DNA from 4 places in the Vibrio sp. JZG120 genome. Region 1 is predicted to be linked to each of the others. Evidence: predicted binding sites of a transcription regulator. Region 1 holds the regulator's gene; each other region holds the start of a gene.
The links. The regulator PurR, encoded in region 1, represses purine synthesis genes. The targets are predictions, from matches to a motif close to TNANGNAAACGTTTNCNTNA.

Region 1 (8,274 bases):
TCCAAAAACCAAATAGAGCCGCACCAAGTAATGTAACCACAGCTGCCCCAGGAATAGAAAAAGCGGTAATTGCAATGTAGGCAAAAAAGTAAATAGCTGCCGAAAAAACAAAGTTCTGATCGATGTATGTGGTCAGCGCTTCTTGTTGTGCTTTTGCATTTTCCAACGTTAAATACTGACTAAAGTTAACGCCTAAAAAGATAATGATCGCGACCAGGATTAGGCCTAATATCAGTTTCTTATTCATATTTATGATTCCAATTTGGGATATATGTAATAAGACAGAATGAAAGTCGAAAAAATTTCACAAAAAAACCGCAGATTAGACTGCGGTTTTACAAGATAGTTTTTAAGGCCGACTTTTATTGGAGGCCATTCATCAACTCATCTCGGCGAGCTTGAGGTACAACGCTCCAATGAGTACCGTTAATAGCACCTTCTAGTGCCCATAACAGCTCAATGTTGACGGTTGCAGAGTGCGTATCTCTTATCGCTTTATAAGCGTTAAGTGCACCTTCCTCTTCCAGTTTTTCTACTGACTCAATGCCTGCTTTTTTCAGCATGCGTTCAGTTGCCAGTCGTAAGTTAGGCAAATCTTTTAAGCGATTAGGCTTTGTAGTTGCTTGCTGTTCTTTTTCAAGCTTTGCCTTTTTCAACGATTGGTTAGCTACTTCGATTAAGCGTTCGCTAGACTCCCATAAATCGTTGGAAATTGCGTAGTACTTAGTAACGACTGGGAAGCCACGTTTTTTATAAACGTAAGGCTTTAGCCCTTGTTTCTCGAAGTCAGATGAAGTTTGTTGGTCTGCTCTTATATGAAGCTGATTATTTACAACTAGTGCAAACATTGTTTCATCAGCGAATAGTCCGAAGCCACCAAACATTGAGCGCGACTTGATATTACCAAGTGCCTCAAATAGCTTCATAGAGTCTTTGAGTATCGGTTTATCCATGTTTTGTTATCTCGGTGTAATTAATATTACGCCACCAAAAGTCAGGTCCGAGAGAGTAGCAAACATGCGCAAAAGCAATGTCATTACAGGGTAAAGTCATCGCTTGCACACTTGCCATCGGTAACCCCGCTACCTTCCATATAGTACTATGGTTCAGGCCGGAGGCTTTGCGTCCCACCCTTTCGAATGGTTTGCCCTGTGCGTGACAGAATGAGCATACTTCGTATATTGAATTAACATCACGTTTTACCCGTAAAAGTGTGATTCTGGTTCAATAAAAAGTGTCGACAAGCGCATATTTGTGCATATTTGAGAATAAGGCGGGATGATCTCGAGGTTGTGAGGGAGTGTGATTTACCTACATATAAAACAGAGACTTAGAGATTTTTTGTCTAACAAACCTAAGTCAGGGGAAAGTTATTTAGAGACAAAAAATAAGCGCCCTTTTAGAGCGCTTATTTGACATCGTTATATCTGGCGAATTTTAGTTCATTTTCTTCACGGTGTTTCGAATTACAAGCTCAGGTTGCATTTCGAAAATTCGCTTTTCGTGTTCTTTATCTTTGATTCGCTCAAGTAGGATCTCGAACGCATTTTTACCCACACGACGTTTAGGTTGGTGGATAGTGGTTAACGGTGGAGAGAAGTATTCCGCAAGCTCGATGTTGTCGTAGCCGATCACTGAAATATCATCAGGAACTTTGATACCGTTTTGTTGTAGGCGGCTCATTAGGCCCAGAGCCATTGTGTCGTTAAAACAGAATACCGCTGTCGGACGTTTGTCCATTGCTGTAATTTTATCTGCGACTAATACGGCCGTATCACATTCAAAGTTACCTTCAAGGATCCAATCTTCATTTACAGCTAGGTTTGCTTCGCTCATCGCGCGACGGAAACCTGCAATGCGCTCTTGGCAAGCAAGTTTTTCAAAATGACCGCTTAGACAAGCAATATCAGTATGGCCATTGTCGATCAGATGTTTGGTTGCGATGTAGCCACCTTCTTCTGAGTTATCCATGATCTTGTCCGCTTGTGAGCTTTCTGGACCCCAATCCATGACCACTTTAGGAATGTCGGCATGACGGTCAAGCATCTCTTTAAGCTCTTCGGTTAAGTCAGAACACATCACTAGGATGCCATCAACACGTTTTTCAGCCAGCATACGGATGTAATCGCGTTGTTTTTCGTAAATCCCACCCGTATTACACAGAATCAGAGTGTAGCCTTGGCGGTAACAGTAGCTCTCAACCCCGTCAATCACTTCTGAGAAGAATAGGTTGGTTGACTGCGTTACTAACATGCCAATAGTACGAGTTGAGTTGCACTTTAGGCTGCGTGCAACCGCACTTGGCGCGTAATTCAACTCGTCCACGGCTTTCATTACTTTTTCTTGCGTTGCTTCTGCAACGAAACGCGTTTTATTGATAACGTGCGAAACTGTCGTAGTGGAAACGCCGGCTAAGCGAGCAACGTCTTTTATAGTGGCCATAAATGGTGTCCTGTATCGAGCTACTGAAATATGTCGTGTTGGATGTACCTGATGCTCTAATGGTTTTACACCCAGCAATCTAAGGTTGGCGCTAAGTGTTTCGGCAGCGGTTGGTCCAAGTACGACAAAAGGGTACGTAGCAGCATCGGTCGATGAATTTTATCTTTTTTCTATCTGATGAGAAATTGCCATCAACCTGTTAAAAAACACAAAAACCGCTATATTTCAGCGGTTTACATATAAATCATATTTAATCGTTTGCGCTCACATTTTAGCCCTATGTGGACTGACTAGCAATGTTTTCAGCAAGAGATTTGTGTATTTGAAGTCACATTTTGACTGCTAAATAACCAAGCGTCTTTGAGCTAAGTTAAGGCAAACGAATAATATACCCAACTTACTTACATTCAGTTATTTCAGGTATACAGGAAGCCCGATAGGCGGGCTCCTTAAAAAATAGGCGGCAATTATTCCCCAATAAGGTAAGCGCTGTCTAGTTTACAAAATGCAACTAATAGTTTCGCGACGCTCGAGTAGAACCCAAATTCGTCGAATTGTTTACATTTGTCTGCAAACTGAGGTAACCAAGACATCAACTGTTGCTGGATAAAGTCGTTTTGTTTAACGAAGGCTTCTTCCATGTGTTTTTCTTGCTCAAGTTCGTTTGAGCGGATAATCATGTTGCCGAGAAAGTCGAGTTCAACGGCTAAGTGGTCCGCAGGCTCTTTTAGATTTTCATCTACTTGAACGCCAAATTCTGCCATCAACTTTTCCATTTCCTCGGCTGGCTTGTCATTCAGCAAACCTGATTCACCGATGTACATCGATGCGTAAGGAAGAGCGCCATATTTTTCTGTCTTCAAAAACAGTTCACAAAAGTCAGCAGCAAGCTCCAATTGAGCGTCTTCACGATCTTGCAATCGGTTTAGCGCATCAACGAGGCTATCAACGGCTGGTTTCAGCGACTCATTTTCACCTAAACCTGCTAGAAAACTGCGAATTTCAACACTGTGGTAGGCTTCCAGTTCTTTCTCTGTTAGCTCTTTTGCGAACAAGCTCGAAAACCACCAGTAAATTTCAGCGCGTTTTTCATTAAAAGCTTTCACTTCTTGCATTTTGGGCTCCTGAATGATGCTTCAAGTTGTGCATCACAAAGTCAATTAGGGATATCCCCTAAGTGTAATCAATTAAAATGAATAGCAGTAACTATAATTATTATGTTTTATGGTCAAAAATTAACGTTTATTAATAGCGATGGGTAAGCTTGTTTTGAATCAATAAAAACGCTAAATCTTGCTTTTTAATGTATCTATGACTAGAAATGTTACTAGTTATGAATAGAATACGTCTTGGATAATAAGAAGACAGAAAAGTGGTGTAAATGAGCTATCACGTATTAGTCGTAGAAGATGATGTTGTAACTCGTAGTAAGCTTGCGGGATATTTCCAAAATGAGGGTTACCAAGTCAGCGAAGCAGAGAGTGGCGCAGAAATGCGTGAGGTCCTGCAAGCGGGTGATGTAGACCTAATCATGCTGGATATCAACCTGCCGGGTGAAGACGGCCTGATGCTTACTCGTGAATTACGTAGCCAATCGGATATTGGTATCATATTAGTAACAGGACGCACGGATAGCATTGATAAAATCGTAGGCCTAGAAATGGGCGCTGACGATTATGTGACAAAACCTTTTGAACTGAGGGAGTTGTTGGTTCGCGTTAAAAACTTGCTGTGGCGTATTTCAGCAGCGCGTAGCGGTAGCGCGAAAGCGAACGAAACCAGTGAAGAACATATTGTACGTTTTGGAGAGTGGACATTCGACATTCAACGTCGTGCGCTGAGCCGTAACGGCGAACCCGTAAAATTGACCAAAGCAGAATACGAACTTTTGGTGGCGTTATCGTCTTACCCTAACCAGGTGTTAAGTCGCGAGCGTATTTTGAATATGATCAGCCACCGAGTTGATGCTCCCAATGATCGTACTATTGATGTTCTTATTCGACGTATGCGCGCAAAAATGGAGTTTGATCCAAAGAACCCACAAATTTTTGTGACGGTGCACGGCGAAGGCTATATGTTTGCTGGTGATTAAACTGAACAAACCTAAGTCTTAAAAAGAAAAAGGAGAGCTTCGGCTCTCCTTTTTTGTGGTTTCAATATAGTACTACTTTGCTTCAACCATTGGTGTTTGGCCGACAGTATCACGCAACCTTTGCCAAATGCTGCCCAAGTACTCATGCCAATAAAGCTCTGTTTGTTCTAAGTAACGCGCTTTAGGTGAGTATTTATCCCAAGGTTGACTGATTTCGCTAATAGCTAAGAAGTTGGTCGGGGCTGGGATTGGTTTAATGCCTGCTGCGTTGAACTCATACAATGCACGGCTCATGTGGCTTGCTGAAGTGACTAACACAATCTCCTTTTGTTGAACGAATGCAGCCGCTTGACGCGCCTCTTCCCACGTATCTTTCGCATCTTCTAATAAAATGATATCGGATTTCGCGACTCCCAACGCAAGGGCAACGTTCGCCATCATTCTCGCATGGCTAATTTCAGAACCGCCAGCATAGCCAGACAAAATTAATTTAGCACCTGGATACATTCTTAAAATACGAATGCCTTCAGTTAAGCGCATTAATGCTGCACGGCTTAACTGCGAGGTGGGTGGAATTTCGTCATCGATAACATGACCATTCCCTAAAACCATCACGTAGTCGATGGTGCCAGAAACTGGCAAAAAGGCTTTATGCTCTCGCTCTAATGGCATAAGAAGCTTGGTTGAAACAGGTTGGAAGGCAACAAGAAAAATGCCAACAAAAGAGAATAGAACAACGAAGCAGCCAGTTTTACGTTTTGTGGTAAAACTAATGAGAGCAAGACCCAACAAGCCTATCAGCAGCAATGCCGGAAGTGGCATAAGCAAGGCTGACACTACTTTTTTCAGCTCAAACATACATAAATAGTCCGAAAAAACATCAATTGATAATAAAAATGAGGGTACCCCTCTTTATTCCTGCTTTCCTTGTGCCAGAATAGCGGCACAATCCGTTATGATAACTCAGCAGAAGTGACAGAAGACCGCAATTTCGACGATATCGCCCACAAATTTGCAAAAAATATTTACGGCTCCGACAAAGGGGAGATCCGCCAAATCATTGTGTGGGAAGATTTTCTACAGATTCTAAGTGAATTAGATGCTGACCAGCAACCCCTAGAGGTGTTGGATGCTGGTGGTGGTTTGGCACAAATGTCGCAAAAGCTTGCTAAGCTCGGACATCGAATCGCTTTATGTGATCTATCTTCGGAAATGCTGCAGTTGGCTAAGCAGGATATTGAAAAAAACGGTTTGCTTGAGCAGTATCGCCTGATTCATTCGCCTGTCCAATCCATTGGTGAGCATATGGGTGAACAGGTGGATCTTGTTATGTTTCACGCCGTCATGGAGTGGTTGGTCGATCCTAAGGCCGCACTTGAAACGGTACTAGAACAAGTAAAGCCGGGAGGCATTGCATCAGTGATGTTCTATAACCACCATGGTTTAGTCTATAAAAACGTGGTTTGTGGCAACATTCCTCATATATTAGACGGCATGCCCCACCGAAAAAGATTTAAACTACAGCCGCAAAAAGGCTTAAAACCTGAAGAAGTCTACCAATGGATAGAAGATTCAGGCTTTAGTATTTGTGGCAAATCTGGTATCCGCTCATTTAGTGATTACATAGGTAATATGCAATACATGGGCGATTACGAGTTTGAAGATGTGTTGGCGCTAGAAAAACAACTTTGTCGACAAGAGCCATACCTCTCATTAGGCCGCTACATTCATGTGTGGGCTAAAAAGAACGATAAACAGGAATAACAATGAGTGAGATGACTCTCAATGCTGCAGAGCAACCAATCGATGAGTTGGTTGGCTGGGTTAAGCAGCACGATTTCTCGTTGAACCTGACCACAGAGCGATTGGCATTCTTAATAGCCATTGCCGTACTGAGTAATGAAAGGTTCGATGAAGAATTGGGTGAAGGTGAATTGCATGATGCGTTTGCCATCGTCACTCGATTATTTGATGAGACTGGCGAAGCATCCGCTTTTCGTGCTAACAACGCCATCAACGAGATGGTAAAGCAGCGCCTTATTAGCCGTTTTGTCAGTGAGATTACTGATGGAGCGAGCATTTACCGCTTGTCGCCTTTAGCGATAGGAATTACCGATTACTACGTGCGTCATCGTGAGTTCTCGAAACTGCGCCTTTCTATTCAACTGTCTATGGTGGCAGATGAAATGGCGAAAGCGATTGAGGCAGCACAAAAAGGTGGCACACCGGGCCACTGGAAGAAAAACGTATACGGAGTTTTAAAATATTCTGTAGGCGAAATCTTCGATCAAATCGATCTTAACCAACGTGTGATGGATGAGCAGCAGCAATCTGTAAAACAACAAATTGCCGATCTGCTAAATAAAGACTGGCGCGAAGCGATCAACAACTGTGAAGCGCTCCTATCAGAAACATCAAGCACGTTGCGTGAACTTCAAGATACGCTGCAAGCCGCCAGTGATGAACTGCAAACTCAGATCCTAGATATTCAAGAAATTGTGTACGGCGATCCTGAGCTAGAGTTCATCGAAGAAGCGTTGTTTGGTCTGCAAATGAAGCTGGATCGAATCACAAGCTGGGGCCAGCAAGCGATCGACCTTTGGATTGGTTACGACCGACATGTGCACAAGTTCATCCGTACTGCAATTGATATGGATAAGAACCGTGCGTTTAGCTCGCGTCTACGTCAATCCGTCAAAGATTACTTCGATGCGCCTTGGTATCTGACTTATGCAGATGCGGAAAGGCTTTCTGACCTTCGTGATGAGGCCCTAGTCCTGCGTGATGACGAGGTAACGGGTCAAGTTCCGATGGAAGTAGAATACGAAGAGTTTCAACAAGTCAATGATGAGTTGTCTGAACGAATTGGTGACATGCTAAAAGCGCATAAAGATCAAGGCACGCCAATCGACTTGAGTGTGGTATTGCGAGATTACCTTGCACAGCATCCTTACACTCATCATTTTGATTTAGCTCGCATTATCGTTGATCAAGCCGTACGTCTGGGGTATTCAGAATCGGATTACCAAGCGATTCAACCGGACTGGAAAGCAATCAACGAATTTGGGGCAAAGGTACAAGCGAATGTCATCGACCGATACTAATGAATACATGTCAGAGAATCTGGCAAAAGCAATTTCTAACCCTCTGTTCCCAGCGCTAGACAGCATGCTACGAGCTGGGCGTCATATCTCAAGTGAAGATCTGGACAACCACGCGTTGCTGTCGGATTTCGAACTTGAGCTTTCTTCTTTCTACCAACGCTACAACACCGAATTGGTGAAAGCGCCAGAAGGTTTCTTCTACCTTCGTCCACGTTCAACTTCTTTGATTGGCCGCAGTGTGCTTTCTGAGCTGGATATGCTGGTGGGTAAGGTACTGTGTTTCCTTTACCTAAGCCCAGAGCGTCTTGCGCACGAAGGCATCTTCACTAACCAAGAGTTGTACGACGAGCTACTTGCTCTGGCTGATGAAAACAAGCTGATGAAGCTAGTGACGAACCGTGCTACCGGTTCTGACCTTGATAAAGAAAAGCTGTTTGAAAAAGTACGTACGTCACTTCGTCGTCTACGTCGCCTAGGCATGATCATCAACATCGGTGAGACTGGTAAATTCAGCATCAGTGAAGCTGTATTCCGCTTTGGTGCCGATGTACGTATTGGCGATGATATGCGTGAAGCGCAGCTACGTCTGATCCGTGATGGTGAAGCGGTAGTGCACACCAAAGAGCCAAGCCAAGG
Region 2 (8,274 bases), on a different contig from region 1:
CACTGGATTGCTTAAAGAGGATTGAGAACCGGTCGCTCGAACAATCACATCCTGCATACCTTGTTGACGAGCCAGAGACTCACCGTCGTTCTGCTCACTGTCGATAACCACTTCGGCACGATAGATATCCACCTGAGTTAATGCATATACTGGTAGGGACAACCAACCTATCAGTAAGAGAGCTAAATAGCGCATAGTTTTTATAATCCTCTGAACAAGAACCCGAATAATAAGCAACTATCAAATCTTGAGCAAGGTAAGTACTGAGTAAATTGTCTGTATTATGACCAGCTTTGTTAACTCGGGTCTCAACGAGCACTCTAGCGTTGTTTTTCATAATAAACTCATTGCTTATCCAGCTATCTCAACAAGTTAGACAGTTCATTTTTCATCGTCACGCAAGACTCGTAAAAGAGGCCAATTTGCAAGCAACTAACTCGCAAAAACGCTATTTATGGGAAAGATTCAATCGAAAGTTTGATCCATGCAACGTTGCAAACGATTGCTGGATGATAGTATTCGCCGGATTTGTCTGCGTATCTTGAAAATAGGGAATTATTATGAAAAACGCGTTACAAGGCGCTCAAATGCTCTTTGTCGCTTTTGGTGCTTTGGTGCTTGTGCCGCTGCTAACTGGCCTTGATCCAAATGTCGCCCTCTTTGGTGCCGGTGTCGGTACTCTCCTCTTCCAATTAATGACTAAACGTTCTGTTCCCATCTTCCTTGCCTCTTCTTTTGCGTTTATTGCTCCTATTATGTTCGGTATCCAAACTTGGGGTATCGGCGCAACGATGGGCGGCTTAATGGCAGCGGGCCTGGTTTATGTGGCTCTAGGGGCGATGATCAAAGTGCGTGGTGTTGGATTTATCCATAAAATTCTCCCGCCTGTTGTCGTTGGTCCTGTGATCATGGTGATTGGTCTTGGCCTTGCTCCAACAGCAGTGAACATGGCGGTAGGGAAAACCGGTGATGGTGCTGCACAGCTTGTTAATGGTGATGCTGCGATCATCATCTCGGCGGTCTCACTGCTCACAACCATTGTACTAAGCGTGTTTGCAAAAGGCTTTTTGAAGCTCGTTCCAATTGTCGGTGGTATTCTTGCAGGTTACTCTGTTTCTCTATTCTACGGGGTGGTTGATTTCACTCCAGTAGCACAAGCGGCTTGGCTAGCTATGCCAAACTTCACCGCGCCAGAGTTCAACATAAACGCAATCTTGTTCATGATTCCTGTCGCTATCGCACCTGCGGTAGAGCACGTAGGTGACATGCTTGCTATCTCAAACGTCACAGGTAAAAACTACCTGAAAAAACCTGGCCTTCATCGCACAATCGCAGGTGACGGGGTGGCAACTATCGTAGCCTCGATGGTGGGTGCTCCACCAAACACCACTTACAGTGAAGTTACAGGAGCGGTAATGCTAACCAAAGCATTTAACCCTGTGATCATGACTTGGGCTGCGATCACTGCAATCGTACTTGCATTGGTAGGTAAGCTAGGCGCGGTTCTTCAAACGATTCCAGTACCTGTCATGGGCGGTATCATGATTCTGTTGTTCGGCTCTATCGCCACAGTAGGCCTCAACACACTGATCAAGAATAACGTTGATTTACATAAGTCTCGCAACCTAGTGATCGTTGCCGTAACACTTGTATTTGGTATTGGCGGTATGGCTTTCGGTATTGGTGAGTTCAGCCTACAAGGTGTGAGCCTATGCGGTATCGTGGCAATTATTCTTAACCTTGTGTTACCAAACGATTTAGGTGAAAACCACGTTGTAGATAACGCACAAATGGAAGAAGAGAACGCGAAATAGTGCGTCTGCGCTGCTTTACTGAGTGGCGCATTTTATTCTTCTCGTATTATAGATATAAAAAAAGGCTTGGTTTTCACCAAGCCTTTGTTTTTTCTGTTCAGTCGTAGTAATACATTAAAGAATTACTTAGTACCGAAGATCTTATCACCTGCATCACCTAGACCCGGTACGATGTAGCCTTTGTCATTTAGCTTCTCATCGATTGCCGCAGTGTATAGCTCCACATCTGGGTGTGCTTTTTCTAGCGCTTCAATACCTTCTGGTGCAGCAACAAGTACCAACACTTTGATTTGGTTACAACCTTTCTCTTTTAGAAGATCAATCGTAGCAATCATAGAACCACCCGTTGCAAGCATTGGGTCAACAACAAGCGCAATACGCTCATCGATGTTAGAAGCAAGCTTGTTGAAGTAAGGAACTGGCTCAAGTGTTTCTTCATCACGGTAAATACCAACAACACTGATACGTGCGCTTGGCATGTGCTCAAGAACACCGTCCATCATGCCTAGACCTGCACGTAGGATTGGTACTACGGTTACTTTTTTACCTTTAATTTGGTCTACTTCTACCGGACCGTTCCAACCATCAATGGTCACTTTTTCTGTTTCAAAGTCTGACGTTGCTTCGTAAGTAAGTAGGCTACCGACCTCAGTCGCTAACTCACGAAAACGTTTTGTGCTGATGTCACCTTCTCTCATTAGACCAATTTTATGTTTTACTAGAGGGTGCTTTACTTCAACAACTTTCATGTCCATCTCCGGCTATAGTTGGCAATATTTAAACAAACCTTCAGATTATACATGATTTTTACAGGGATATCAGGATAAATCACTAAAGAAAAAAACAGACGCAAACGTTTGCTATCTATGTTTAAGCACTGTTAGAATAGCGCCGTTTTCATATCCAACTTAATACCGAGGACTTCCCTGTGAGTGGTAACAACTCTTCTCTTAGCTATAAAGACGCTGGTGTAGATATTGATGCAGGCAACGCGCTTGTGGATCGTATTAAGGGTGCGGTAAAACGTACTCGTCGCCCTGAAGTTATGGGTAGTATCGGTGGTTTTGGCGCGCTATGCGAATTGCCAACCAAATACAAACAACCTGTACTGGTTTCTGGTACTGATGGCGTAGGTACTAAGCTTCGCCTAGCACTGGATATGAACAAGCACGACACTATCGGCATCGACCTTGTTGCGATGTGTGTAAATGATCTTATCGTGCAAGGCGCAGAGCCACTGTTCTTCCTAGATTATTACGCAACAGGCAAACTAGACGTTGATACCGCAGCGGATGTTGTTTCAGGTATCGCTGAAGGGTGTGTTCAAGCAGGTTGCGCCCTAATTGGTGGCGAAACTGCGGAGATGCCTGGCATGTATGAAGGCGAAGACTACGACGTTGCTGGTTTCTGTGTTGGCGTAGTCGAAAAAGAAGACGTGATCGACGGCACGAAAGTCGCTGCTGGTGATGCACTTATCGCTGTTGGCTCAAGCGGCCCACACTCAAACGGTTACTCCCTTATCCGTAAAATCCTAGAAGTATCTGGTGCAGATAAGAACGAAGAACTAGCAGGTCGCACTATCGGTGAGCACCTACTAGAACCAACTAAGATTTACATCAAATCAGCACTTAAGATGATTGAGAAACACGACATCCATGCGATTTCTCATATCACTGGTGGTGGTTTCTGGGAAAACATCCCACGTGTGCTGCCTGAAGGCACAAAAGCAGTTATCGATGGTAACAGCTGGGAATGGCCAGTGATCTTCAAGTGGCTACAAGAGAAAGGCAACGTCGACACACACGAAATGTACCGTACGTTCAACTGTGGTGTGGGTCTAATCGTTGCACTACCTAAAGACCAAGCGGAAGCCGCGGTTGCTCTTCTTCAAGAAGAAGGTGAAAACGCATGGGTGATTGGTCAAATCGCGCAAGCAGACGCGAATGAAGAGCAAGTTGAAATCCAATAATTTGCAAATCGAGCCCACAAGATAAAAAGAATGAGGACACTAGATGACTAGGTCCTCATTTTGCTATCTAGAACAATAAAAACCATTCTATTAGTAGGTAGTTTAGAAGCTACATAACTCTAACCTACAATACCAAGGCACTCTCGACATCATGAAAAACCATACCCTAAAAAACATTGTGGTCCTCATCTCGGGTAACGGAAGTAACCTGCAAGCTATCTTGGAAGCTTGCGAAAACAGCATGCCAAACGCACGAGTAGCAGCCGTGTTCTCTAACAAAGCCGATGCTTTTGGTTTAGAACGTGCAAAAAACTTTGATGTAGACGGTCACTTTGTCGACCCTAAAGCATTCGACTCGCGTGAAAGCTTTGATGCAGAGCTAATGAGTCAAATCGATGAATACCAACCAGACGTGATTATTCTGGCGGGCTACATGCGTATTCTGAGCAGCGAGTTTGTTTCTCATTACATGGGTAAGATGATCAATATCCACCCTTCTCTTCTACCAAAATATCCTGGGCTACACACACACCAGAGAGCAATTGATGCTGGCGACAAAGAACATGGTACGAGTGTGCACTTTGTAACGGAAGAGCTTGATGGTGGCCCTGTCATACTGCAAGCAAAAGTTCCGGTGTTCGAAGACGATAATGCTAGTGTACTTGCAGCACGTGTTCAGGCTCAGGAGCACCGAATCTACCCTATGGTGGCTAAGTGGCTGGTAGACGAGCGGTTGATCATGAAGGATGGTAAAGCCTATTTAGATGGCGCAGAACTTGGCGCACACGGTTACGCCTCCGATGAGTAGTCCTGAAACCAAACTCCAAACACAAAAGAGCAGCCTGAGAGCTGCCTTTTGTTGTTTTGAAACTTATAAACTTGATTCAAGAAAGCCGCAGTGCGACTAGAAACCTAAAACCCAACATTCTAAAAAATCCCATAACCACTTGAGTAACACAACACTCGGAAAGTAAATTCTGAATCTGGTTCGTTCCTCACCGTTCAGAATGACGTGGTGTTTTATGAGAAATTTCTATCCATTTACGTCTTTCCGGCAAGCCTTAGCAAGACTAGGAAGCTAGAAAGTATGAGAGTTCACCAGTATCCGCATTCGGTTGAAAACGTATAAAAATAAAGCTCGCGATTAAGCGAGCTTTACGAGTTGTTCCGAATTAACCGCTATTCTAACGGCTCAGTTGGCGCCTGATTGCCCGGTTTCGCCGCTGCAAACGGCACATTCACCAGTTCAGAGGCATTGTTTTTCACTAGTTCACCTAGGTGAAACAAGCCGTACTCGCCAGGTTTCATCCGCTGCCAAGCTTCGTTACCCGTTAAAGGTTGAGTCGCGATCACAGAAACAATGTCATGTGGCGTTGTTTCTTCTTGGAAGTTAATTTCCACATCTTCATCAAGCAAAGCGGCTTTACCAAACGGTGCGCGTCTCGTGATCCAATACAAGTGATTGGTGCAATACGTCATTACATACTCACCATCACTCAGAAGCATGTTAAATACACCCTTCTCTCTTAGCTCATCACAACATTTAGCAACATATAAGAATACCGATTCCATGTCCTTTGGCGGCTCAGGATATCGATCTTCCATTTGCTTCAGTAACCAACAAAAGGCCAGTTCGCTATCTGTCTCGCCGACAGGTCGGTGTCGACCCGTATGTAAGTCTTGATAACCTGAGAGCTGACCGTTGTGCGCAAACGTCCAATACCTCCCCCACAGCTCACGTGTAAAAGGGTGAGTATTTTCTAAATTAACGCCGCCACGATTCGCCTGTCGGATATGGCTAACGACAGCGCGACTTTTGATAGGATAATTTTGCACTAACTCTGCAATTTGCGACTCACAACTTGGCTTGGGATCTTTGAAAGTTCGAAAACCTTTCCCTTCGTAGAAGGTAATTCCCCATCCGTCACGATGTGGGCCAGTTCGACCTCCACGCTGCATGAGCCCGGTAAAACTGAAACAAATATCCGTCGGAACATTAGCGCTCATACCGAGCAATTCACACATGATTTAAAAAACTCCCTAACAACACAGCTCGAAAAGGTGGCCGTGAAACGACTATTCCATCTCTTTTTCAATCAACTGAATGATGATATGAATAATCTTAATATGAATTTCCTGAATGCGGTCCGCATAACCAAAGTGTGGCACGCGGATTTCAATATCGGCAAGCCCTGCCATTTTGCCGCCATCTTTGCCTGTTAGTGCAATCGTCTTCATGCCTTTCGCTTGCGCCGCTTCAATCGCTTTCAGGATGTTACCTGAGTTACCTGAAGTCGACAGACCAAACAGTACGTCACCTTTTCGACCAACGGCTTCTACATAACGGGAAAACACGAAGTCATAACCAAAGTCATTACTCACGCAAGAAAGGTGACTTGGATCTGAAATAGCAATACCAGCATAGCCAGGACGGTTTTCTCGGTAACGGCCTGTTAACTCTTCGGCAAAGTGCATCGAATCACAGTGAGAACCACCGTTACCACATGACAGTACTTTACCATCTTGCTTGAATGAGTCAGCAATCATTTTCGCCGCTGCTTCGATTTGCGCAATGTTATGGTCATCGCTTAAAAATTTGTTGAGCACTTCAGCAGCTTCGTTTAATTCACTTCTAATCAGATCATGGTACATAAGACGTTCTCTTTATTATTTCGGCTTCAGTCAGTCCTAGATTCACTGAGCAAATTGTTCTGATACCAATTTGGTATCGGACATTTCATAAACCTGAACTCGGGTTTGATTACTCTGAGTTTACCCACAAACGAGAATTAGTGTCGATAGTGAACCAACAGATTTAGATTGGTGATGGTAATAAACTTGTCAACTTGCTCATGAAACCATCACTCAAATCGCAACTTTAGAACTTTAACTCTACTTAGATCACTTTTTATCCAATCTTATGTTTTACATTTCCTTAATATTTTGATTACACTTAAACCAACTGGTTAGACCTCTTACCTAACATACAGACGTACAACACTTATAAAGTCTGAAAAGGAAAATACATATGGACATCTTGCTCACAATCATCACGATGACGGTCGTGCTAGGCATTACGCTCTACCACCGCATGTCTCTCGTGAAATCTATTAGTTTACTCACAGCAGCTATGTTAGCGCTCACAGTAATAGGCGCGGTTGGCGTTACTGGTTGGACGATTTACATTCTTACTGCCGCTGTATTCGCGGTTCCTGGCGTACGTCAGTCTTTGATAAGCCGCAAAGCATTAACGCTTTTCAAGAAAGTGCTGCCAGCTATGTCTCAAACCGAAAAAGAAGCGTTAGACGCAGGTACCGTCTGGTGGGAAGCCGAGCTATTTAAAGGCAAACCAGAGTGGCAAAAGCTTCACGCAATTCAAGCACCTAAATTAAGTGCAGAAGAACAAGCCTTTTTAGACGGTCCAGTGAATGAAGTGTGTGCCATGGTGAGCGATTTCCAAGTGACTCACGAACTCGCAGACTTACCGCCAGAAGTATGGCAATACCTGAAAGATCACAAATTCTTCGCCATGATCATTAAGAAAAAGTACGGTGGTCTTGAGTTCTCAGCATACGCTCAATCACTAGTACTACAAAAACTAACGGGTGTTTCTGGCGTTCTATCGTCTACCGTTGGTGTTCCTAACTCTTTGGGCCCTGGTGAGCTACTGCAACACTACGGTACTGAAGATCAGAAAAATCATTACTTACCGCGCCTAGCTGAAGGTAAGGAAATCCCTTGTTTCGCCCTAACGAGTCCAGAAGCAGGCTCTGACGCTGGCTCTATTCCAGATTACGGTGTGGTTTGTAAAGGCGAATGGGAAGGAAAAGAAGTACTGGGTATGCGCCTGACTTGGAACAAGCGCTACATCACCCTAGCGCCAGTCGCAACGGTACTAGGCTTAGCATTTAAACTTCGAGATCCTGAAGGTTTGCTAGGCGACAAAGAAGATCTTGGCATCACTTGTGCGCTTATCCCAACTGATGTCAAAGGTGTTGAGATTGGTAACCGACACTTCCCGCTCAATGTGCCTTTCCAAAATGGCCCAACGCGCGGTAAAGACATCTTTGTTCCTATCGATTTCATTATCGGTGGTGAAAAAATGGCGGGCCAAGGTTGGCGTATGCTGGTTGAGTGTCTATCGGTTGGTCGTGGTATCACGCTACCTTCAAACTCAACAGGTGGCATCAAAACTGCGGCAATGGCAACGGGCGCTTACTCACGCATTCGTCGCCAGTTCAAACAACCTATCGGTCACATGGAAGGCGTAGAAGAGCCATTGGCACGTCTTGGTGGTAATGCTTACGTGATGGATGCAGCAAGCAACTTAACCGTGGCAGGTATCGACTTAGGTGAAAAGCCATCAGTAATCTCAGCTATCGTGAAGTACCACTGTACTCATCGCGGTCAGCAAAGCATCATCGACGCAATGGACATCGTAGGCGGTAAAGGTATCTGTATGGGACCTTCTAACTTCCTAGCGCGTGGTTA
Region 3 (8,274 bases), on a different contig from region 1:
GCGAACGCCATCTCAGCCAGTGTAACAAATAGACCGCCGTCGCCCTTATCGTGGTAAGCCACTAGCTTGTCATCACGTACTAACGCTTGCATTGCATCAAAGAAGCCTTTTAGCTGCTGAGCGTTATCTACGTCAGCAGGTTTGTCACCCAGCTGCTTGTATACTTGTGCCAATGCTGTCGCACCTAAGCGGTTTTTGCCGTTACCCAAGTCAACAAGAACTAGAGAAGTATCGCCTTTGTCAGTGCGTAGTTGTGGAGTCACGGTCTTACGTACGTCTTCCACACGACCAAATGCCGTGATAACTAGCGACAGTGGAGAAGTGACTTCTTTACTCTCGCCGTTCTCCTCCCACTTGGTTTTCATCGACATGGAGTCTTTACCAACTGGGATCGTCAAACCTAATGCAGGACAGAGCTCTTCACCCACCGCTTTGACTGCTTCATAAAGACCGGCATCTTCACCTGGGTGACCCGCTGGCGACATCCAGTTCGCAGACAGTTTAATGTGTTTAATATCACCGATTTCTGTTGCCGCAATGTTCGTTAGTGACTCACCAACCGCTAGGCGAGCCGATGCACCAAAGTCTAGTAATGCCACTGGCGTGCGCTCACCCATCGACATTGCTTCGCCGTGGTAAGTGTCATAGCTTGCCGCTGTTACTGCACAGTTTGCTACTGGTACCTGCCAAGGGCCAACCATTTGATCACGAGCAACCAGACCCGTTACTGTTCGGTCACCGATAGTAATTAGGAATGTTTTTTCTGCAACCGCTGGAAGACGAAGTACGCGATCCACCGCTTCATTAAGCTCAATACCTTCACGAACAATGGCAGGGCTTTCCACTTTTAGTGTGGTTGCGTCACGGTGCATCTTCGGTGGCTTACCAAGCAGGATATCCATTGGCATATCGATTGGTGTATTGTCGAAGTGAGAATCTTCTAGCGTTAGATGACGCTCTTCTGTCGCCACACCCACCACTGCATATGGTGCACGTTCACGCTTACAGATTGCGTCGAATGCTTCCATGTTTTCTGGCGCTACCGCAAGAACGTAACGTTCCTGTGATTCATTACACCAGATTTCCAGTGGGCTCATGCCCGGCTCATCGTTTGGTACATCGCGTAATTGGAACTTACCGCCACGCTCACCGTCGTCGACAAGTTCAGGCAATGCGTTAGAGATACCGCCCGCACCCACATCGTGGATAAATGCAATTGGATTGTCGTCGCCTAGCTGCCAACAACGGTCGATCACTTCCTGACAGCGACGCTCCATCTCTGGGTTTTCACGCTGTACTGACGCGAAGTCCAGATCTTCTGCTGACTGACCAGACGCCATTGAAGACGCCGCGCCACCACCAAGACCGATGTTCATTGCAGGACCACCAAGTACGATTAAGCTCGCACCCACTGGAATTTCTTTCTTCTGCACGTGTTTGTCACGAATGTTACCCATACCACCAGCAATCATGATTGGTTTGTGGTAACCACGGATTTCTTCACCCGCGTGAGAGGTCACTTTTTCTTCGTAAGTACGGAAGTAACCCAATAGATTTGGACGACCAAATTCATTGTTGAATGCCGCGCCGCCTAGAGGACCTTCAAGCATGATGTCTAGCGCGTTAACAATACGACCTGGCTTGCCAAAGTCGGTTTCCCATGGCTGTTCAAAACCAGGAATACGTAAGTTAGAGGTTGTAAAACCAACCAGACCCGCTTTTGGCTTACCACCGATACCCGTCGCGCCTTCGTCACGGATCTCACCGCCTGAACCAGTCGATGCGCCCGGCCATGGAGAGATTGCCGTTGGGTGGTTGTGCGTCTCTACCTTCATTAAGATGTGCGCATCTTCATGGTGGTAAGTGTATTGACGAGATTTAGGGTCTGGGAAGAAACGACCCGCTTTAGAGCCCGTCATAACGGCCGCGTTGTCTTTGTATGCAGACAGCACATAGTCAGGTGTCGTTTCGAACGTGTTTTTGATCATTTTGAACAAAGACTTAGGTTGATCTACCCCGTCGATAGTCCAATCTGCGTTAAAAATTTTGTGGCGACAGTGCTCTGAGTTCGCCTGAGCAAACATCATCAATTCAATGTCGTTTGGGTTACGCCCAAGCTTAGTAAAGTTCTCTACCAAGTAATCAATTTCATCTTCTGCGAGTGCCAAGCCAAGGGAAACGTTTGCTTCTTCAAGCGCAAGACGACCGCCCGCTAAGATATCAACATGCGCCACAGGCTTAGGCTCAGCGACTGTAAACAGCGCTGACGCAGCTTCAAATGCTGTAAATACCGTTTCCATCATGCGGTCATGAATTAACGCTTTGACAGCGCCAACTTGAGCTTCTGATAGAACAACTGAAGATTCGACATAATAAGCCGTACCGCGCTCTAGACGTTTCACTTTATCCAAGCCACAGTTAACAGCGATATCGGTAGATTTAGAAGACCAAGGCGAGATAGTGCCTGGACGAGGCGTAACAAGAAGTAGAAGACCTTCTGGCTCATGCTCTTCGATGGTTGGGCCGTAAGTTAGTAACTTTTCAAGTTTTTCTAACTCTTGGTCATCAAGGTCAGACTTTAGATCGGCAAAGTGCATAAACTCGGCATAAATGCCAGTTACAGGCAGATCTTGTTCACGACAAAGTTCCAGTAGTTTATTAACACGAAACTCAGAAAGAGCTGGGGAGCCACGCAAAATTCTCATGTGCTTAGGTCTCTTATGCAATTGATTAAGGTGATATTGGAATAAATTCAGACACTTAAAATAAGCCCTGTCGAACCTATGCCGATTCCACCTCGTCATTGCGAGCGCATTATATAGCAATTGTTTTTGTGATGTAACACCAAAAGCAACCGTTTGCGTCATTTTTTTTGTCAAATTTGAATTACGACTAAAATGTCGATAAAACACACAATGTCACGCTATAAGTGTGTGATTCACTTTGCCCCATGAGCTCGCTTTGATATAAAGGCAAATAGAAATTTCCTAAGATGTACCTATTAATGCAAATAAGCCAGCTCAACCGACTCAAGCGCAGCGCTCTAATTTTTGTTTCTGTGCTACTACTCTCTGCCTGCCAGATTGAGTCGGAACCCAAAAGTGAATTCGAAAAAATTCAGGAACGTGGCGTGCTTCGTGTTGGCACGCTAAACAATCAGCTTTCCTATTATATTGGTCCCGATGGTCCCGCGGGGTTGGATTACGAATTGGCGCGTCAGTTTGCGGAGCAGCTCGGCGTCAAGCTCGAGATTAAACCTGCCTTTCGCCAAGCTGAGCTTTTTCCTGCTCTTAAGAAAGGAGATATTGATCTCATTGCTACGGGCTTAAATCAAACGTCACAAGCGGTAAAACGCTTTAGACCTGGCCCTGCTTATTATTATGTAAGCCAACAAGTTGTGTATAAAAAGGGGCAACTTCGACCACGTGATATCGAACAGCTGATTGAATACCAAGCATCGAAAGACAGCGAATCAGACGAAGATACAAATGCAGGCGCGCAAACATTAAAGATCGTTGAACAATCGCAATATGTTCCGACCCTAACCGCATTAAAGAAGAAATACCCAGAGCTGCAGTTTGAAATTGTTGGCGATGCTGACACGAGAGACTTACTTAAATATGTATCCACTGGTGAGTTGCGTTTTACTGTGACTGACTCTGTAGAACTTTCCCTAGCTCAGCGCCTTTACCCCGATCTTGCGCTCGCGTTTGAACTTACAGAAGATCAACCAGTATCGTGGTTTACTCGACGCTCTGAAGACGAAAGTTTGTATGCGATGCTGATAGAGTTTTTCGGTAACATTAAACAATCAGGAGAACTGTCCACTCTCGAAGAGAAGTACATTGGTCATATTGAAGCATTTGACTACGTTGATACTCGCGCATTCATTCGAGCTCTGGATGACAAATTGCCTAAGTGGGCACCTTTATTCCAAAAGTACAGCGAAGAGTTCGACTGGCGCTTAATTGCAGCATTGGCGTATCAAGAATCACACTGGAAGCCAGCGGCAAAATCGCCAACAGGTGTTAGAGGGATGATGATGCTTACTCTGCCAACAGCGAAAAGCGTCGGGGTAACAAACCGTTTAGACCCTGAGCAATCTGTTCGTGGTGGTGTCGAGTACTTACGTCGCATTGTAGGTCGCGTGCCTGATAGCATCAACGAGCATGAAAAAATATGGTTTGCCCTGGCTTCATACAACATAGGCTATGGCCACATGATGGACGCACGACGACTTACTAAAGCGCAAGGTGGCGATCCAAACGCTTGGGCGGATGTAAAAGACAGATTGCCTTTACTGCGTCAGAAGCGTTACTACAGTCAAACTCGCTATGGGTACGCCAGAGGTGATGAAGCGCGTAATTACGTAGAAAATATTCGACGTTATTATCAATCCATCATTGGTCATGTCAGCCAAAGACCAGCGATTGATGAGAATAGCGATGACTTGCAAGTTATCCCGCCGCTCAACCCCGACATTTTGATATCAGGAGCAGTAGAGGCTGTCGTCGAGCAAGTATCAGGTGCTTCTGACGTCACGGTTGAAGAAGACACCGAACAAGAAAGCCTTGAAGAATAAACCCGCTGTAAACTAAAAAATGACGAGCCCATGAGCTCGTCATTTTTATTGAGTCCTAGCGAAAACTTATCTAGAATCCAAGACTCTGAGTGACACCAACCACACTCAACCATTCCTTTGGTTGGTCGCCTTTTTTTCACCGTTAGTTAAACTGATTGCTTTGTAACAGATTGCTTCGTAACCACATGGTTTAGCTCACTGATGAAGCGGCGCTATCGGCTACGCTCTGCCGAAATAACGCCACTCCTATTATTAAGCATCGTATTGAAATTATTTGCTGGCTCTGTGCAATGCAGGAGTCAAATGAAGAACGTTTAAACCATCAAATGTTTAGTGCGATTATCGAGCCTATTGTAAAGCATCGATGAACCGCTATTTACTGGTATAAGTCTTGTCTGCAGGAGGTTTTGAATATGAGAAGACGTAGAGTGCAGTCAAAGCGTTTAAATAACACAGTAGCTGCTATCCGACGTAAACGTAAACTGACATGTATGAAAAAGAAAGTAAGTTCACGTAATCGTGTTTTTGTACACTTAGTCAATCACTAGTACGTTCAGGCAAACATCTACCCGGTTGTAGATGTTTGCTAACTCTCACTATTTCCATAATTTTGTCCACTCTCTCCATTTTCTAATGCTTTTTGTGCTTGTTTCTTCGCTTTAATTTCCTTACGGCGACGCTTAAAAAACGCTTGTAGCTGAGTGCGGCACTCATCTTCTAGCAGCCCCTTTTCAACTAAGGCGTAATGGTAAGCAGCTTGGCTTTCAAACAAATTAAGCACTGTTCCTGCTGCTCCCGCTTTTAAATCTGGCGCTCCAAAAACGACCCGCTTAACGCGGCTATGCAGTAAGGCTCCCGCACACATTGGACATGGCTCAAGTGTTACATACAAAGTCGTATCAAGAAGGCGGTAATTTTCTAGCTTTTGGCCTGCTTTACGCAGTGTTTGAATCTCAGCATGTGCGGTAGCGTCATTAGTACCAATAGAGCGATTCCACCCCTCAGCGATAATTTCACCATCTTTGACAAGCACTGCGCCGACAGGTACTTCCCCCTCTGCTTCTGCTTGCTCAGCAAGCACCATCGCTCTGCGCATAAACAATTCATCTTGAGGGGTAAAAGGATGGTTAGACAAAGGAGGCTCCAAAGAAACAAAAAAAGATTGAATTCAGGAATTTTATCACTAACTTCGGTTTCACTACAGCAACACATCACGGGGCAAAGTTTGCTACTCCAAAAAGCCTAGTTACAAGATCTATCAATGTTCGTTTTGCGAGAACAAAAAAGCGCAGATCGAAGACCTGCGCTTTTCGGCTGCCAATTAGCGGCTTTCACACCCTACACGTTTTTACATTGTGTAAGTGTAAGGAGCTTGAATGCCTAGCGGGATACCTACCATCCAATAAGCAACTAGGAAGATAGACCAACCGATCAGCATTGCGATCGAGAATGGCATCATTAGTGACGCAAGCGTACCGATACCAGCCGACTTCACATAACGCTGACAGTAAACCACTACAAGAGGGAAAAATACCATTAGAGGCGAAATGATGTTCGATACAGAGTCACCCACACGGTAAGCCGCTTGAGATAGCTCAGGCGAGATACCAACCGCCATTAGCATTGGCACTAGGATTGGACCAATTAAAGCCCATTTTGCCGATGCCGAACCAATAAGTAGGTTTACAGACGCGGTTAGAAGGATCATACCGATGATAGTCACTTCACCTGGTAGGTTCATCGCTTTTAAGCCTTCTGCGCCATACAACGCTAGCATCGTACCGATGTTTGACTGAGCAAATGCAGATAGGAACTGAGCACAGAAGAACGACATAACAATGTATGCGCCCATGGTTGACATGGTATCAGCCATCGCTTTGATAATGTCGTTGCTGGTCTTGAACGTTCCAGACACTTTACCGTAAACGTAACCAGGAATGATAAACAGAATAAAGATCAACGGCACGATAGATTTCATTATCGGTGCTGAGAAGGCAGTAATTTCACCTTCAGGCGAGCGAAGTGCTGATGTTTCTGGAATTAACGCTGCAACAAGTAAAGCAATACCCGCCATCATTGCCCAACCTGCATAACGGAATGCTTTTGATTCCAGTTCAGTAAATGAACCTAGGTTTGGCGCGGTTTCCGCATCGTCATCAATTGGCATTTTTGATAAACGAGGCTCGATGATTTTCTCTGTCACGTACCAACCAATCCCCACAATAATGATGGAAGATAGGCCAGTGAAGAAGATGTTCGCTAATGGGTTAACCACATATTCAGGATCAAGAACCTGCGCCGCGGTTTGTGTAAAGCCAGCTAGTAGTGGATCGATACCAGAAGGGATAAAGTTTGCAGAGAAACCACCAGATACACCTGCAAATGCTGCCGCAATACCCGCTAAAGGGTGACGACCTGCCGCATGGAAGATTATACCGCCAAGAGGAATAACCAGAACATAGCCTGCATCTGCCGCAGTATGCGATACAATGGCAACCAAAATAAGCATTGGAGTAAGAAGCTTAGCTGGCGTGAAGTTCAGCATCTTCTTAAGACCCGTCGTAATAAAACCCGAAGAATCTGCAACACCCACACCTAGCATTGCGACAAGCACGATACCCAGTGGCGCAAAGCCAGTAAACGTCGTCACCATGTTCGCAAGGAAACTTGCTAGCGCTTCGCCCGTAAGTAAGTTGGTGATAGTAAGAGCTTCGCCCGTTCGAGGGTTTGGAAGATCGAACGATACGTTCGACAAAAGTGCTGACGCCGCCCAAGTAATGATCAATGCCCAGAAGAACAAAATCGCAGGATCAGGGATTTTGTTACCTGTCCTCTCGATAAAGTTTAAAAAGCGCTCCATCCCGCTCGGCTTCGATGATGGTGCCTTATTTACAGCTTGGTTACTCATGGTAACTCCATAGTGAATGATGTTGGTGCCAAGGCCTATTTGAATAATTATAACGGCCTACTATCCAACGAGTATTCTAGTAAACACTAATGGAGAAAGCACAAGGTTCTATATTTTTTTTCATAATTGGAGACATATTTTGCAAAAACACCACTTCAATTAAACATAATAAAAACAGTAGCACATCAACTCAATTAACAGTTCAAAAACCATTTATTAACCGTGACAAATCCGGTATCAAACAGGTATTACACCCACATTTGTCTCAGCCCATGTATGCAATTGAACTAGTTTTCGAATTCACTGTACTGTGAAATCATAGTTTTCAGCTTAACGGATTGCGTCTGCCCCATTCTATCTTCCCAACTTGTTGTGATGATGATCGTCTTTAGTGAACCTGATACAGTAGCAGGTGGCACATCCCACTCCACCGTGTACGCTCCAGTGGCGGAAGATCCTGTCACGATAGAGGCAAAACTGGCCGTAGAAATCGTAGAAAGCGCATCCGAAGCACCACGCGTTCGGAACCATTCAAGCTGGTTTTCTGCTAGACGAAGTGCTTCAATACTTTTTATGGCATATTCGGATTCACGTTCTAGATACACGTTTAGCTTCGTTAAGCCTAACGCGCCTACGCCAAGAAGCAGGAAAGAAATTAAGACTTCTAGAAGGTTAAATCCTTTTTGTTTAGAGATCATTCCAAGAGCCCTTTTTCCAATGTGCTTTCTTCAGCTTCTCTTGAGGCTCCTCAATTACATCGCGATTGTATTGGAATGATAACGCG
Region 4 (8,274 bases), on a different contig from region 1:
CAGACGGCGTATCTTTACCAGAAGAAAGCTCTGCGGCGTGACCGTACGCACCAATGATTTCTGCATCTGCGTCTAGGCCAGGTGCGAAGCGACCTGTTGACTCTTTATGTGCCATTGCCAAACCTAACTTAGATAGGTTTGGAAGGCGTAGTGCGCCTTGACGTTGGTCGTTATCTGCTAAGCCTTTTTCACATTGTTCTGCGATGTGGCCTAGTGTGTCTGAACCTACATCACCAAATTTCTCAGCGTCAGCGGTTGCACCAATACCGAATGAGTCTAGTACTAAAATAAATGCTCTTTTCATTGCTCGTTCCTTAGGCCCACTCGGCTTTTTATTATGGTTGAGTAGGCCTTGTGTAATTACTTGTTCTATTAAATATCTTCTGCACGAATTTGGCGGTAAACCTCTGGAGTTGGTGTGTACTCACCACCTACTTTGATTGCACTGCGCAGTGCTTTTGCCGCTTCTTCCCACTGCTCTTCGCTGCGAGCGTGGATAACGGCAAGAGGTTTATCGCTATCTGCAACTTCACCCAAGCGGATGAACTCGTCGAAACCTACGGCATAGTCGATTTCATCAGTAGCAACACGGCGACCACCACCCATAGCAACGACAGCCATGCCAATAGCACGCGTGTCCATCGCTGAAACAATGCCCGTTTCCGTCGCGTAAACTGGCTTGATAATTTCCGCTTTTTCTAGGTAGTTATCGTAGTTTTCTACGAAGTCTGCTGGGCCGCCAAGACCAGCAACCATCTTGCCGAAGCATGCTGCTGCTTTGCCGTTGTCTAGTGCTTCCATCAATTTCGCACGTGCGTCTTCTGTGTTCTCAGCCAGTTTGCCAAGTACCAGCATTTCTGCACAAGAAGCCATGGTGACTTCAAGTAGGCGTGGGTTACGGTATTCACCCGTTAGGAAGCGAACCGCTTCACGAACTTCCACCGCATTACCTGCCGAAGAGGCCAATACTTGGTTCATGTCTGTCAGGATTGCAGTGGTCTTAGTACCCGCACCGTTTGCTACTGCAACGATTGATTTTGCTAGCTCTTCAGACGCTTCGTAAGTTGGCATGAATGCACCAGAGCCGACTTTAACGTCCATCACTAGCGACTCCAGACCCGCCGCCAATTTCTTAGAAAGAATGGAAGCCGTGATCAGAGAAATGTTGTCTACGGTTGCGGTAATATCACGAGTCGCGTAAACACGCTTATCCGCTGGAGCAAGGTCACCTGTTTGACCGATGATCGCCACACCAGCGTCTTTAGTTACTTGCCCAAACACATCGTTGCTTGGTGTGATGTTGTAGCCTGGAATAGACTCAAGCTTATCTAGCGTACCGCCTGTGTGGCCAAGACCACGGCCAGAGATCATTGGTACGAAACCGCCACATGCTGCCACCATAGGGCCAAGCATCAAAGACGTTACGTCACCCACACCGCCAGTAGAGTGTTTGTCGACAATTGGGCCACCAAAGTTCATGTGGCTCCAGTCGATAACCATGCCCGAATCACGCATTGCACACGTTAGGGCGATGCGCTCATCCATGGTCATTTCATTGAAGAAAATCGTCATAGCAAACGCCGCGATCTGACCTTCAGATACGGTGTTATTTGCTACGCCTTGAATAAAGAAGTTGATTTCGTCTGCGGTAAGTACTTCACCGTCACGTTTTTTACGAATGATTTCTTGTGGTAAATACATTAGTGCCTCCCATGCTCTCAGTGAGCCATGGTTAAGTAGGATAGAAGAGGTTTGGTAGCACCCGTTTAGGTGCTACCGTTCAGACATATTATTGGGATTAGTACGCTGCTGGATCAGCAGTTTCGTCTGTCACTTCTAATGTATTTAGTAGGTTAGTTAGCAGGCTAGACGCACCGAAACGGTAGTGACGGGCATCAACCCAGTTGTCACCTAGGATTTCGTCAGCCATTGCTAGGTATGCAGCTGCGTCTTCAGCAGTGCGCACACCACCTGCTGGTTTGAAACCAACAGTTTCTGCAACACCCATGTCGCGAATAACTTCAAGCATCATGCGTGCGTATTCTGGTGTTGCGTTTACTGGCACTTTACCAGTTGAAGTTTTAATGAAGTCAGCACCTGCTTCAATACAGATTTGAGATGCTTTCTTGATTAGTGCTTCTTCTTTTAGTTCACCCGTTTCGATGATCACTTTAAGAAGAATATCACCACAAGCCTCTTTACATTGCTTAACTAGTTCGAAGCCTACTTTCTCATCACCCGCCATTAGCGCGCGGTATGGGAAAACAACGTCAACTTCGTCTGCACCGTAAGCAACCGCCGCTTTTGTTTCAGCAACAGCGATTTCGATGTCGTCGTTACCGTGTGGGAAGTTCGTTACTGTTGCAATGCGAACCTCTGGCGTACCTTGCTCACGAAGTGTCTTCTTAGCAATAGGAATAAAGCGAGGGTAAATACAAATTGCAGCTGTGTTGCCTACTGCTGTTTTCGCGTCATGACATAATGAAATCACTTTTGCATCAGTGTCATCGTCATTCAACGTAGTTAGGTCCATAAGTTTAAGTGCACGTAGCGCTGCTGCTTTTAAATCGCTCATTTCTATCTCCGATCAATATTCAAAAAATTCACTACTCAGCCTTACATCACGTCTCTAACTATAATCAACAAGTCGAGACAATGTGAGTAAATGGCTAAACAGTCTATTAATGAACGGACTTGGTTCCCTGAAGACTCGGCATATACAGCGAAAATTTCATATGCCAATTGCTATCCTTGTCACCGCACAGTACCAGTTTGGCCTATGGCACAACAATCTATGATTGCGGTGTCTTTAATATCACATCACACAGCAAAACGCCTATTAGATCTGATATTGCTGGGCAAGTCATTTGCCCATTGATTATGTAATATTCATTACGTGATTAAGTATCAACCTTAACCACTATCCTGTGATTAATACATTATAGAGTTTCACCGCAAAACTGTAGCACCAAATAGAGCGCAAACGGTTTGTATCTCAAAATTTCCTAGCCCCTATTCCATCGGCTGCGTAACTCCTAGACTGAGGTCGACACCCGGTGAGATTTTAGAGCCCGAAAAACGAAAAATGCCCCGCAGCAATCTCTTGCTACAGGGCATGATGTAAAACGGCGTCTATATATTAAGAACCGATTCTAATTATAGTGCTGCAAGGCTTAAGCAGAAGCCTGCAATTGTCGCTGCCATAAGGTTAGACAACGTACCTGCAAGCACAGCTTTAACACCCATGCGAGCGATGTCACTACGACGGTTTGGTGCAAGGCTACCTAGACCACCAAGTAGAATCGCGATAGAAGAAAGGTTCGCGAAACCACATAGTGCGAATGAGATGATAGCTGTTGTCTTCTCAGACATTACTTCACCAGTTGCCGCGATTACTTGAGCGTTTTCACCTAGGTATGGTGTGAAGTTCAAGTAAGCAACGAATTCGTTCACTACGATTTTCTGACCGATGAATGAACCAGCAGTTACTGCTTCAGCCCATGGAACACCGATTAGGAATGCTAGTGGAGAGAATGCGTAACCTAGGATTAGCTCTAGCGTTAGTTCTGGCATGCCGAACCAACCACCGATGCCACCTAGCATACCGTTGATCAGCGCGATTAGACCAACGAATGCGATTAACATTGCACCTACGTTAAGCGCAAGTTGTAGACCAGAAGCCGCACCGCCCGCTGCTGCGTCGATTACGTTTACTGGTTTGTCGTCGCCGCCGTCCATCGCTTCTTCGATACTTTCGTGAGGCTGGTCAGTCTCTGGGTGAAGGATTTTAGCGAATAGTAGACCACCTGGTGCCGCCATAAATGATGCTGCTACTAGGTACTCTAGTGGAACCCCCATTGAAGCGTAGCCCGCTAGTACACCACCAGCAACAGAAGCTAGACCACCACACATTACCGCGAATAGCTCTGATTGAGTCATTTTTGGAACGAATGGACGAACAACTAGAGGTGCTTCTGTTTGACCTACGAAAATGTTTGCTGCTGCTGACATTGATTCCGCACGTGAAGTGCCCAGCGCTTTTTGTAGTGCGCCACCAAGAATCTTGATAACCCATTGCATAACGCCAATGTAGTAAAGAACTGAAATCAGTGCAGAGAAGAAGATCAGTGTAGGAAGAACACGGAATGCGAAGATGAAACCGCCGCCGCCGAATACTTCGAACATCTTGTCAGAAACAAGACCACCGAACAGGAATGATGAACCATCGTTACCGTAGTTGATAACGTTAGAAACACCTGAAGAGAAACCGTTTAGTAGATCACGGCCCCAAGGTACATACAGAACAAATGCACCTAATGCGAATTGGATAGCGAATGCGCCACCCACAGTTCTTAGATTGATAGCTTTTCGGTTATTAGAAAATGCCACTGCAATCGCAAGAAGCACTACCATACCGATTAGGCTCATAAACAGGCTCATAGTTTATGACTTCCTTATAAGTTATTTATTGGCGTGTTACAAAATGGAGCTATAAAGCGGGAGCAATTATACTCATGCAGAATCAATTAAAGTAATGCCAGCCTCACACTTTCCTATAAGATTCATGATTGATTCAGCCAGCTTTGTGAGTTAATTCACAATAAGCAGGAAAACGTTTTCTATTTCAAACCACATCTTTAGATTTTATTCACATATCGAGAAAGCAAAATTGCTATTTTTCCATAACTGAGAAGCAATCGATTGCTTTGAGCCGTTATGCAACTCTACGAGCTCATTAAAGACGTGAATGAGTTTGGCTGGGTGATTCGACTCCCCTTGATATCCAAGTATAGGCATATCCGGTGCATCTGTTTCGATCACGAGATGTTTGAGTGGTAATTTTTGAATTGCGTCGCGCGTTTTCTTCGCTCTTGGGTAGGTGATGGTTCCTCCTACACCGATAAAAAAACCTAATTTGACCCACTCCATTGCTTGCTGATAACTCCCAGAGAAAGCATGTAGCACACCGCCCCGAGGGAGCTTCGCCGCTTTAACCATTTGAATAAGGCGATTGTGCGCTTTTCGGCTATGTAAAATAACTGGGAGTTCGAAGCGTCTAGCCAGTTCAAATTGAACTTCAAGTGTCTTTTCTTGCAACTGTGGGTCAACATCAATGGCAAAATCTAGCCCACACTCTCCTATTGCCACGCACTGGGGAGCATTTTGTTTTAGATAATGTTCCAATTCAGCAAAGTGCTGCTCGACGTTATCTTCAAGAAAATACGGATGAAACCCAAGGGCGTAATACAAATTGGCATGTTGATCTGCCAAGGTTTGAATACGAGCCCAGTTTTGAGGTCCCACTGAAGGAATCAGAATTCTTGTCACGCCTTGCGTTTGAGCTAGCTGAAGTTGATGTGCAAAGTCACCTTGGAATACATCAAAGTCAAAGTGACAATGGGTATCAAAGAGCTTCATCTTGAGACTTTTTATCTGTACCGACAAACTGAGAATCAGAAAATAACAGAGCTTCACTGTTCTCTTCATTTTGATGGGCAGGATCTTTTCGATACGGAACGCAGCTGCGTTTTTGATCGGGCGTTAGTCCCATCTCCTTGCACCAGTCGTCGTAATGCTTCAATCCTCGTTTAAACCAGTTCATATCTCATCCTTATAAAAACGCCCTTGGCTAAGTTTATAGCCAAGGGCGTTTTAAAATCTAGTTTGCGTTAAAGCTTACCCAAACCGCTTTTTGATTAGTGCTCACGCGTCGCACGGAAATCAATATCAGGGAAACGCTCTTTCGCCAAGTTTAAGTTAACCATTGTTGGTGCAATATACGTTAGGTTATCACCACCATCCAATGCTAAGTTTGCTTGGTTCTTACGTTGGAACTCATCCAGTTTCTTCGCATCATCACACTCAACCCAACGCGCAGTTGCAACGTTGATGCCTTCATAAATCGCTTCAACGTTATATTCAGACTTCAAACGAGCCACAACAACATCGAACTGAAGTACACCAACGGCACCAACGATCAGATCGTTGTTTTGTAGTGGACGGAATACCTGTACCGCACCTTCTTCTGATAGTTGCACCAAGCCTTTTAGTAGCTGTTTCTGTTTTAGTGGATCTTTCAGGCGAATACGACGAAACAGCTCCGGGGCGAAGTTCGGAATACCAGAGAATTTCAGTGACTCACCTTGAGTAAAGGTATCACCAATCTGGATAGTACCGTGGTTATGCAGACCAATGATATCACCCGCGTAAGCGTGTTCTGCACGTGAACGGTCACCAGCCATAAAGGTTACTGCATCAGAGATACTCACCTGCTTGCCAAGACGAACGTGGTTCATCTTCATACCCTGCGTGTAAGTACCCGATACAATACGCATGAATGCGATACGGTCACGGTGTTTCGGGTCCATGTTTGCTTGGATCTTGAATACGAAACCAGAGAACTTCTCTTCTGTCGCTTCAACTTCACGCTCAACCGCTTGACGCGTTTTCGGTGCTGGTGCCCACTCTGTTAGACCGTCTAGCATGTGGTCTACACCGAAGTTACCTAATGCGGTACCGAAGTAAACTGGCGTCAGGTCACCTGTTAAGAACATTTCCAAGTCAAACTCAGGGCAAGCACCCATAACAAGCTCAAGCTCTTCTCGAACACTTTCCGCAAGGCCTGCACCGACTTTTTCATCAAGCTCTGGGTTATCTAGACCTTTGATGATTCGAACTTCTTGAATCTCATGACCGTGACCAGATTCGTATAAAATCGTTTCATCACGGTGAATGTGATACACACCTTTAAACTCTTTACCACAGCCGATTGGCCACGTGATAGGCGCACACATCATTCCCAATTCGTTTTCTACTTCGTCCAATACTTCCATTGGATCACGAACGTCACGGTCAAGTTTGTTCATGAAGGTCACGATTGGCGTATCGCGTAGACGGGTTACTTCCATCAGCTTACGAGTACGATCCTCGACACCTTTCGCTGCATCGATAACCATCAAACACGAGTCGACTGCCGTTAGAGTACGATATGTATCTTCCGAGAAGTCTTCGTGTCCAGGAGTATCAAGTAGGTTTACCAGGCAATCATTGTAAGGGAACTGCATCACAGACGTGGTTACCGAGATACCACGTTCCTTTTCCATTTCCATCCAGTCTGATTTTGCGTGCTGTGCATTACCACGACCTTTAACCGTACCTGCTTTTTGAATCGCGTTTCCGAATAAAAGGACTTTTTCAGTAATGGTGGTTTTACCCGCATCCGGGTGAGAAATAATAGCGAACGTTCTACGTTTAGACACTTCGCTTAGAAAAGGTGTATTTGACATGAAACTGGTCTTCTTTGATGTCTGAATGCTTGCTCGAAAAGCAAACACGCTTTTTAGATTCAATATTGCGCGGTATTCTCGCTTATTATTGCCTCAGGGGCAACTGATCGCTTTAGGGGCGACTTCCCTTATGGGGTGCGTTAACGTTAGTGAAAGAAGAGATAACTCATGATGATCGCATCTTCTTTTCCCGTGCCAGTTTTCGCAGGGTAATAGTTATGACGTCGATCAACTTCATTGAATCCAGCTTGTTCATAAATATAAATAGCAGGCTTATTACTCTCTCGCACCTCAAGCCAAGCACTCTCCGCTTTTGATTGCTCACAATGCTCTAAGAACGCATCCAACAGTTTTTGACCATAGCCTTTACCCTGAAGATGCGGCGCGATAGCAATATTCAGCAACGTAACTTCACCGACAATATTCTGCGCATAGAAGTAGCCAATCACCATCTCGCCATCGAGCATCACATGATGACATGCTCCACGGCTGGATAAATCACGTACCAAAGACTCTGCCCACGGATGCGAGTGTGCTTGCTGCTCAATTTGCCAAACTTGATCTAAGTGCTCAGCGCACATTGGTAAGATTTTAGTTGTCATTATTTACCTAGGGGTTCATGTGCAATACCAATTGCAGTAAAACGGGAATTAATGCTTATTTGCTCGAATTGTTGTAAGAACAAATCTGTTGCCAAAGTGCACGTTTTTGTTGGGTATTCCCATCCACATCTTGCAACAATGGCGATGTCAGCGGTTTAGTGTCAGGCAATACTTCGGCTTCACACCCTGCAAACCAAACCCACTCAAGCTCGTGCTGGCCAAGTAATGGAAATCGCTCTGGCTCAATATGTAACGCTTGGTCAAGCGTTAACTTCATACTCTTTAGGATGTTTTCAAACAAAACCGCCGTCTCATTCTCTGGACATACCGGAGAGATCAACAGGAGTTTGCAAGAACTTTGCAAATCGATTTTTGGCGATTGGTAA

Region 2: a site for PurR is predicted at 2,660-2,679, ahead of purM (phosphoribosylformylglycinamidine cyclo-ligase). Genes of this name have one in related genera too.
Region 3: a site for PurR is predicted at 2,847-2,866, ahead of purL (phosphoribosylformylglycinamidine synthase). Genes of this name have one in related genera too.
Region 4: a site for PurR is predicted at 4,605-4,624, ahead of ACWPOD_RS17085 (NupC/NupG family nucleoside CNT transporter). Genes of this name have one in related genera too.

What each region holds. Positions count from the first base shown of each region.
Region 1 is NZ_JBSRRK010000004.1:580,698-588,971, reverse strand. It holds gene ACWPOD_RS11085 (TVP38/TMEM64 family protein) at 1-247, opposite strand, end outside; gene ACWPOD_RS11080 (TfoX/Sxy family DNA transformation protein) at 363-953, opposite strand; cyclic di-GMP riboswitch class I at 1,070-1,159, opposite strand; gene purR (HTH-type transcriptional repressor PurR) at 1,438-2,442, opposite strand; gene torD (molecular chaperone TorD) at 2,910-3,557, opposite strand; gene torR (two-component system response regulator TorR) at 3,824-4,534, shown strand; gene elyC (envelope biogenesis factor ElyC) at 4,607-5,392, opposite strand; gene cmoM (tRNA uridine 5-oxyacetic acid(34) methyltransferase CmoM) at 5,507-6,298, shown strand; gene mukF (chromosome partition protein MukF) at 6,301-7,638, shown strand; gene mukE (chromosome partition protein MukE) at 7,619-8,274, shown strand, end outside.
Region 2 is NZ_JBSRRK010000008.1:16,091-24,364, forward strand. It holds gene ACWPOD_RS16290 (DUF2066 domain-containing protein) at 1-195, opposite strand, end outside; gene ACWPOD_RS16295 (uracil-xanthine permease family protein) at 561-1,814, shown strand; gene upp (uracil phosphoribosyltransferase) at 1,937-2,563, opposite strand; gene purM (phosphoribosylformylglycinamidine cyclo-ligase) at 2,743-3,783, shown strand; gene purN (phosphoribosylglycinamide formyltransferase) at 3,935-4,591, shown strand; gene ACWPOD_RS16315 (class II glutamine amidotransferase) at 4,963-5,808, opposite strand; gene lpcA (D-sedoheptulose 7-phosphate isomerase) at 5,860-6,435, opposite strand; gene fadE (acyl-CoA dehydrogenase FadE) at 6,812-8,274, shown strand, end outside.
Region 3 is NZ_JBSRRK010000010.1:107,486-115,759, reverse strand. It holds gene purL (phosphoribosylformylglycinamidine synthase) at 1-2,705, opposite strand, end outside; gene mltF (membrane-bound lytic murein transglycosylase MltF) at 3,005-4,582, shown strand; gene tadA (tRNA adenosine(34) deaminase TadA) at 5,169-5,678, opposite strand; gene ACWPOD_RS18520 (AbgT family transporter) at 5,931-7,490, opposite strand; gene ACWPOD_RS18515 (type IV pilus modification PilV family protein) at 7,778-8,188, opposite strand; gene ACWPOD_RS18510 (hypothetical protein) at 8,178-8,274, opposite strand, start outside.
Region 4 is NZ_JBSRRK010000008.1:190,006-198,279, forward strand. It holds gene ACWPOD_RS17070 (phosphopentomutase) at 1-304, opposite strand, end outside; gene deoA (thymidine phosphorylase) at 373-1,701, opposite strand; gene deoC (deoxyribose-phosphate aldolase) at 1,799-2,575, opposite strand; gene ACWPOD_RS17085 (NupC/NupG family nucleoside CNT transporter) at 3,157-4,440, opposite strand; gene ACWPOD_RS17090 (TatD family hydrolase) at 4,645-5,418, opposite strand; gene ACWPOD_RS17095 (DUF5363 family protein) at 5,405-5,602, opposite strand; gene prfC (peptide chain release factor 3) at 5,697-7,286, opposite strand; gene rimI (ribosomal protein S18-alanine N-acetyltransferase) at 7,433-7,888, opposite strand; gene ACWPOD_RS17110 (DNA polymerase III subunit psi) at 7,944-8,274, opposite strand, start outside.